2 regions of the Comamonas sp. 17RB genome follow, and region 2 is predicted to be linked to the other one. Evidence: predicted binding sites of a transcription regulator. Region 2 holds the regulator's gene; the other holds the start of a gene.
What was found. The regulator sigma-54, encoded in region 2, starts transcription at its own class of promoters, with help from an activator protein. The targets are predictions, from matches to a motif close to TGGCANGNAANCTGCTTT.
Positions count from the first base shown of each region.

Region 1: a site for sigma-54 is predicted at 1,722-1,739, ahead of nirB (nitrite reductase large subunit NirB). Genes of this name have one in related genera too.

Region 1 is NZ_JASHHY010000001.1:70,035-74,046, reverse strand. Features, by position in the region: gene nirB (nitrite reductase large subunit NirB) at 1-1,561, opposite strand, end outside; gene QM470_RS00320 (ABC transporter ATP-binding protein) at 1,880-2,710, opposite strand; gene ntrB (nitrate ABC transporter permease) at 2,707-3,672, opposite strand; gene QM470_RS00310 (CmpA/NrtA family ABC transporter substrate-binding protein) at 3,712-4,012, opposite strand, start outside.
Region 2 is NZ_JASHHY010000013.1:25,311-29,322, forward strand. Features, by position in the region: gene lptA (lipopolysaccharide transport periplasmic protein LptA) at 1-153, shown strand, start outside; gene lptB (LPS export ABC transporter ATP-binding protein) at 150-929, shown strand; gene QM470_RS20250 (RNA polymerase factor sigma-54) at 984-2,549, shown strand; gene QM470_RS20255 (ribokinase) at 2,753-3,766, shown strand; gene QM470_RS20260 (hypothetical protein) at 3,818-4,012, opposite strand, start outside.

The DNA.
Region 1 (4,012 bases), on a different contig from region 2:
CCGCATCCGTGGTCAGCAGGTGGTGCTGGGTGATGGCCTCGCGCACCGCCTGGTGGCCATGGTCGGTACAGCCGCACACCGCCTTGGTCTTGGGCGTGCTGGAATAGTCGCCACCGGCGGTGAACATGATGATCTGTTCCACCAGCCCGGTGCAGGAGCCGCAGCTGGCACTGGCCTTGGTGTGCTTGCGCACCTCGTCCAGCGTGAACAGGCCTTTGTCCTTGATCGCCTTGCAGATGGCACCCTTGGTCACGCCGTTGCAGCCGCAGACCTCGTCGCTGTCGGCCATGGCCGAGGCCTTGCTGTGGCCTTCGTGGCCGGTGTCGCCGATGTTCGACTCGCCAAACATCAGCCGGTCGCGGATGTCGGCGACCGAGCGGCCTTCGCGCAGCAGCTTGAAGTACCAGCTGCCGTCCACGGTGTCTCCATACAGGCAGGCGCCCACCAGCTTGTCGCCCTGGATCACCAGCTTCTTGTAGACGCCGCCGCCGGGGGCATAAGGGTCGCGCAGCACGATTTCTTCCGTGTCCGCACCGCCCTGGAAGTTGCCAGCGGAAAACAGGTCGATCCCGGTGACCTTGAGCTTGGTGGAGGTCAGCGAGCCCTGGTAACGCCCGATACCCCATTCGGCCAGGTGGTTGGCCAGCACCTTGCCCTGCTCGAACAGCGGGGCCACCAGGCCGTAGGCCACGCCGCGGTGGGCGGCGCATTCGCCCACCGCGTAGATGCGTGGGTCGGTCACGGTCTGCAGCGTGTCACTGACCACAATGCCGCGGTCCACATGCAGGTGCATGCGCTGGGCCAGGGCGGTATTGGGGCGGATGCCCACGGCCATCACCACCAGATCGGCCGGGACTTCGCTGCCATCCTTGAAGCGCACGGCACGCACGCGGCCGATGTCGCCGGCCAGCAGCTCATGGGTCTGGGCCTGCATCAGGAACTGCATGCCGCGCTCGGCCAGCGACTGCTGCAGCATCCGACCGGCCACATCGTCGAGCTGGCGCTCCATCAGCCATTCGCTGGCATGCACGACCGTCACCTGCATGCCGCGCTTCATCAGGCCGTTGGCCGCTTCCAGCCCCAGCAGGCCGCCACCGATGACCACGGCATGGCGGTAGCGGGTGGCCGCGTCGATCATGGCCTGGGTGTCGGCAATGTCGCGGTAGGCCAGCACGCCCTGCAGATCGTGGCCGGGCAGCGGCAGGATGAAGGGGTTGGAGCCGGTGGCCAGCACCAGGCGGTCATAAGGCGCGCTGATGGTGTTGCCCGCCGCATCCACGCCATGCACCACGCGGCGCACCCGGTCCACCTCGGTCACCGTGCAGCCGGTGTGCAGATGGATGCCGTGGTCCTGGTACCAGGACCAGTCGTTGAGCACGATTTCATCGAGCGTCTGCTCGCCGGCCAGCACGGGCGAGAGCAGTATGCGGTTGTAGTTGGGGTGGGGCTCTGCGCCGAAGACCGTGATCTGGTACAGATCGGGTGCAATCTTCAGCAGCTCTTCCAGGGCGCGCACACCGGCCATGCCGTTGCCTACCAGAACCAGTTGGGATTTTTTCATCGTGCCCCCGTGGGTGGTTGCTTCATTCCAGGTTCGAAAACAAAAAAGGCGTCCTCTCCGGGCAGCGGTGTGCTGCGGGGAAAAGACGCCTTTGTCTTGTGCGACCTGCTTTGCGCCATTGCATAGCAGGTCTGCGGGCCAGCGGTGGCCTTGTCCATTTCAAGCAGTTTCTGTGCCAGTTAGCGCCAGAGACCTGCCCGGGAGCGGGTGTTTCACCCGGTATTGCAACGCACCGTGGTGGTGCGTTCGTGGTGTGTTCAGCGCTTGCCGTGGACCACCGCAGTGCACGCCTGCGGTGCCTGGTGTCTGTGGGCGGGGCTAGGCCGCTTTTTCTACATGGCCCTGGCGGGTGTAGAGAAAATCGATCACCGCCTTGCGGCAGCGCTGGTAGTCCCGGTCTTCGGCCAGTGCCACACGGTTGCGCGGGCGCGCCAGCGGCACCTGCAGCACTTCGCCAATGGTGGCGGCGGGGCCGTTGGTGAGCATCACGATCTGGTCGGAGAGCAGCACGGCTTCGTCCACATCATGGGTCACCATGACCACGGTGCTCCGGGTGCGGGCCACGATCTCCAGCAACTCGTCCTGCAGCTTGGCACGGGTGAGGGCGTCCAGTGCACCAAATGGCTCGTCCATCAGCAGCACCTGGGGTTCCATGGACAGTGCCCGGGCAATGCCCACGCGCTGCTTCATGCCGCCGGAGATTTCGCCCGGCCGCTTGTGCGCGGCGTGGCTCAGTCCCACCAGTTCCAGTGCGGCCGCCGTGCGGGCCTGGAGCTGGGCCTTGGTTTCCTTTTTGCCGAACACGCGCTCGACGGCCAGATGGACGTTGGCATGGCAGGTCAGCCAGGGCAGCAGGGAATGGTTCTGGAACACCACGGCGCGCTCGGGCCCCGGGCCTTTGATTTCCTTGTTGGCACACAGCAGATTGCCGGCGGTGGGGGTGGTCAGCCCGGCAATCAGGTTCAGCAAGGTGGATTTGCCGCAGCCCGAGTGGCCGATCAGGCTCACGAACTCGCCCCTGGCAATGTTCAGGTTGATGTCGCGCAGCGCAGGGAACAGCCCTTTGGTCGTGGTGAAGGTCTGCTCCACGCCCTGGATCTGGATGAACTTGGTGGAGAGCGACGGGTTGTGCAAGGTCGGATGGTTCATGCTTTCACCTCTTCAAACGTAAAGGCCGAAGCCAGTTTCACCAGTGCCCATTCCAGCAGCAGGCCCACGATGCCTATCACAAAGATGGCGATGATGATGTTCTTGACGTTCAGGTTGTTCCACTCGTCCCAGACCCAGAAGCCGATGCCCACGCCGCCGGTCAGCATCTCGGCGGCCACGATGACCAGCCAGGCCGTGCCCACGGCCAGGCGCACACCGGTCAGCAGATAGGGGAGCACCGAGGGGAAGAGGATGGTGGTGGCGATCTTCCATTCGCTCAGGTTCAGCACGCGGGCCACGTTCATATAGTCCTGGGGCACGCGCTGCACGCCCACCGCGGTGTTGATGACCATGGGCCAGATGGAGCAGATGAAGATGGTCCAGATGGCGGCGGGATTGGCGCCCTTGAACACCAGCAGGCCAATCGGCAGCCAGGCCAGCGGCGAGACCGGGCGCAGCAGGCTGATCAGCGGGTTGCACATGCGTGACAGAAAGCGGAAGCGCCCGATCACAAAGCCCAGCGGAATTCCCACCAGCGCGGCCAGCCCGAAGCCCAGGCCCACGCGCTGCAGCGAGGCCAGCACGTTCCAGCCCACCCCCTGGTCGTTGGGGCCGTTGCGGTAGAACGGGTCACTGAACACCTCGACGGCCTGCTGCCAGGTGTCCAGCGGCCCTGGAATGGCCCGACCGGTGCTGCCTGACACCAGCGACCACAGGCCCACCAGCAGTGCCAGGCCCATGACGGGAGGCAGCACGGTCTGCGCCAGTGCCGCCAGCCGCTGGCGCAGGCGCGAAGGTGCGGGCGGCGTAATGCTGGTTGCGGCGGCAGGGACGTGAGCAGTGGTGCCGGTGTGTGCCGTGGCAGGGGTGCCGTGGATGGCATCGTTGGCGGCCGCTGTGGCGATGGCGCCCTGGGGTGGGGCTGCATCACCGCGCGGGGAATGAAAGATGGCACTGACCATGGTGCTTCTCCTGATAGATCAATGAAGAGGGGCAGAGGCTCAGGCCTTGACCTTGAAGCTGTCGGCGTACTTGGCAGGGTCCTTGCCGTCCCACACCACGCCGTCGATCAGCTTGCTGCTGCGCATGGTGTCCTTGGGCACGTTCACCTTCAGCTGCGACGCGGCCTGGCTGTACAGGTCGGTGCGGTTGATCTGCTTGGCCACGGCCAGGTAGTCGGGGTGGCTCTTGAGCAGGCCCCAGCGCTTGTGCTGGGTCAGGAACCACATGCCGTCGCTCAGGTAGGGGTAGTTCACCGCGCCATCGGCAAAGAACTTCATGTGGTTCGGGTCGTCCCAGGTC
Region 2 (4,012 bases):
CGCGCCACGCCGGGCAGCGAGGAAGCGGCTGCCGGCTCCGGTGGCCGCGTGCGCGCCGTGCTGGCGCCCAAGACCCAGCCCCCGCAGGCCCCGGTGGCGCCGAGTGCGCAGCCGCTCAAGCCTTCGGACACCATGAAATTGCGCAACCCGTGACCCGCTCTTCCGACACCCCGACCGCCCCAGGCGCCAGCAGCCGCCTGGAAGTGCACCATCTGGCCAAGTCCTATGGCAGCCGCAAGGTGGTCAAGGACGTGTCCCTGGCCGTGCAGAAAGGCGAAGTGGTGGGCTTGCTCGGCCCGAATGGCGCGGGCAAGACCACCTCGTTCTACATGATCGTGGGCCTGGTGCGCAGCGATGCCGGCGACATCTACATCGACGGCCATTCGGTGGCGAACATGCCCATCCACCAGCGTTCGCGCCTGGGCCTGTCCTATCTGCCGCAGGAAGCCTCGATCTTCCGCAAGCTCAGCGTGGAAGACAATGTCCGCGCCGTGCTGGAGCTGCAGCAGGACGAACAGGGCAAGCCCCTGACCAAGGCCGAGGTGGAGCGGCGCCTGACCGATCTGCTCAAGGAGCTGCGCGTGGACCACCTGCGCTCCTCGCCGGCGATTGCGCTGTCGGGTGGCGAGCGCCGCCGCGTGGAAATTGCCCGGGCCCTGGCCACGCAGCCGCGCTTCATCCTGCTGGACGAGCCGTTTGCCGGTATCGACCCCATCGCGGTGATCGAGATCCAGCGCATCATCGGCTTCCTGAAGGAGCGCGGTATCGGGGTGCTGATCACCGACCACAACGTGCGCGAGACGCTGGGCATCTGCGACCACGCTTTCATCATCAGCGACGGCCATGTGCTGGCGCAGGGCACACCGGAAGAGATTGTGGAGAACGCCGACGTCCGGCGGGTCTACCTGGGCGAACATTTCAGGATGTAGCCCGCCACTTCCGCCGCCACGACACATACAAGATCACAGAGAGGGAGCGTCGCGTTGAAGCCTGGTTTGTCACTGCGGGTGTCGCAGCATTTGGCGCTGACGCCGCAATTGCAGCAGTCGATCCGCTTGCTGCAGCTGTCCACGCTGGAGCTGGCGCAGGAAGTCGAGCAGATGCTCGACGACAACCCGTTTCTGGAAGTCGACAGCGACGACGCCCCCCGCGAAGACTTCGGCCTGTCCCAGTCGGATACGCCGGCGCAGAGCGATGACTATGCCGCCGATGGCGCGCTGACGGCAGGGGCTGCGGAGGCGCCCGCCGACAGTGCGGAAGGCCCCGGCAGCACGGAATACGATGCCCCCGACTGGGAGGGCGACGGCACCAGCGAACTGCGCCCCGATGACAGCGAATGGGGCGGCGATGCCCCGGCGCGCAACGCACAGGGCGGCGATGGCGATGAAGTCAGCGCCCTGGATCTGGCCCGTGCACATGAATCGCTGACCGACCACCTGCTGCGCCAGTCGCTGTCGCTGCACCTGTCCGAGCTGGACCGCTATGTGCTGCGTTTCCTGATCGAGAACCTGAACGACGACGGCTACCTCGAAGAGTCGCTGCAGTCCCTGGCCGAGGGCCTGGCCGGCACGGACGACCCGGAACAGCTCGACGAGCTGGTGCACCGCTTCACCGTGGCACTGCGGCTGCTGCACAGCCTGGAGCCGGTGGGCGTGGGCGCCCAGGGGCTGGCCGAATGCCTGCAGTTGCAGCTGAACCATCTGCTGCAGCGCGGTGAGGCCGAGGCCAGTGTGGTGGAGACGGCGCTGACCATCTGCGCCCAGCCGCTGGACCTGCTGGCCCGGCGCGATGTGCGCCGCCTGATGCAGGCCACGGGCAGCAGCGAGGAGCGCACCCGCATGGCCATGGCACTGATCGCCCGGCTGGAGCCCCGGCCCGGCCGGCGCTTTGTCAATGTGGAGCGCAACATCATCGTGCCGGACGTGATCGTCACCCGCGCCGGCCGCCGTGCCAGCGAAGGCACGCCCCAGTTCAACGTGCAGCTCAACCCCGACGTGCTGCCGCGTCTGCGCGTGCACGATGTGTATGCCGGTGCGCTGCGCGGCCACAAGGGCAGCGAAGGCCATGCCGGCCTGCAGCAGCGCCTGCAGGAGGCGCGCTGGTTCATCAAGAACGTGCAGCAGCGCTTCGACACCATCTTGCGGGTGTCGCGCGCCATCGTGGAGCGGCAGAAGAACTTCTTCGTGCACGGCGAACTGGCCATGCGCCCGCTGGTGCTGCGCGACATCGCCGACGAGCTGGGCCTGCACGAGTCCACCATCAGCCGGGTGACCACCGCCAAGTACATGGCCACGCCGCACGGCACCTTCGAGCTCAAGTATTTCTTCGGCTCCGGGCTGGGCACGGAAACCGGTGGCAATGCCTCCAGCACGGCGGTGCGGGCGCTGATCAAGCAGTTTGTCTCGGCCGAGAACGCCAAGAAGCCGCTGTCGGACAGCCAGATCGCCGAAATGCTCAAGGAGCAGGGCATCGAATGCGCCCGTCGCACCGTGGCCAAGTACCGTGAGGCGCTGAAGATCGCGCCGGCCAATCTGCGCAAGACGCTGTAAGCGCAGCGGGGCTGCAGAGGGCTGCGGGACGCCCGGTGAGGCCACAGCCTGCGGTGGCGGAGCCCCTGCGGGCATGCTGCGTTGCCGCAATCCCCCAGACCCGTGCAAACCGGCTGGGCAGCGTCGGCAGTTGGAGGTATCGTGCAGCCATCCTTGGTTCATTCCGCACATGCCACGGCCGTTGGCAGCAAAGGAGACACCCCATGGTTGCACCGCTTTCTTCTTCCGCGCTGCCTCGCAAGCTGCTGTCGGCGCAGCCCGAACCCGATCACCCGCACAGCGTGGCCCGCATCGCCGTGGTGGGCAGCCTGCACATGGATGCGGTGTTGCACCTGGAACGCGTGCCCCGGGCCGGGGAAACCGTGATGGCCCACAGCCTGCGCTACCTGCCCGGCGGCAAAGGCGGCAACCAGGCAGTGGCCTGCGCACGCCACGGCGCCCAGGTCACGCTGTTTGGCTGCGTCGGCCGCGACCACCATGGCAACAGCCTGCGGCTGGCGCTGCACGACGCCGGCGTGGACATGGACCATGTGCAGGTGCTGGACGGGGTCTCCACCGGTGCGGCCATGGTGCTGGTGGAGGGCAATGGCCAGAACCGGATCTGCGTGGTGCCCGGCGCCAATGTGCTGCTGGAGCTGCCGGATGAGGCACTGCTGAATGTGCTGGCCCAGGCCGATTTCGTGCTGCTGCAGCGCGAGACCTCGGACAGCGTGTTGGAGCAGGTGCTGGAGGCGGCCCGCAGCGCTGGCTGCCGCGTGGTCTTCAACCCTTCACCGGTGCGCGAGCTGCCCGAAGCCTGGTGGCCCCTGGTCCACACCCTGGTGGTCAATGAGGTCGAAGCCGCCGCCTACAGCGATCAGGTGGTGGACAGCCCGGCCACGGCAGCCGACGGCGCCCAGCGCCTGCTGGCGCGGGGCGTGTCCCAGGTGGTGGTCACGCTGGGCGCTCAGGGGGCGGTGGCCGTGTGCGGCGGGCGTGTCAGCACCCATCCCGCGCTGGCCTTGCCGGTGCTGGACACCACGGGGGCGGGCGACAGCTTTCTGGGGGCACTGGTCACCCGGCTGGCCGAAGGCCATGCCCTGGGCGACGCCGTGCAGTGGGGCATACGTGCCGCCAGCCTGTGCATGGGCCAGGTGGGCGCCCAGGCTTCCATACCGCAGCGCGCCCAGGTCGAAGCCCTGGCCGGTGGCGTGGCCAGCCCGCTGCATGTGCAGTAGGCGGCGGGGCGAGCACGCCAGCCGCCGTGCCGGGCTGCAGGCGTGCCGTGCTCAGCGGGTGCTGCCGTCGCAGTAGGCGTGCCAGCCCGCCGGGGTGTTTTCAAAGCCGCGCTGCAGGGCCAGCTCCCAGGGGCGTTCGCAGCTCTTGGTGCGTTCGCACCAGGCATGGCCGGTGGAAGGCTTGCAGCCATGGCTGTCGGTGCGCTTGCCCAGAATCGGCGGCTCCGGGGTTTCGTCCAGCGGCTG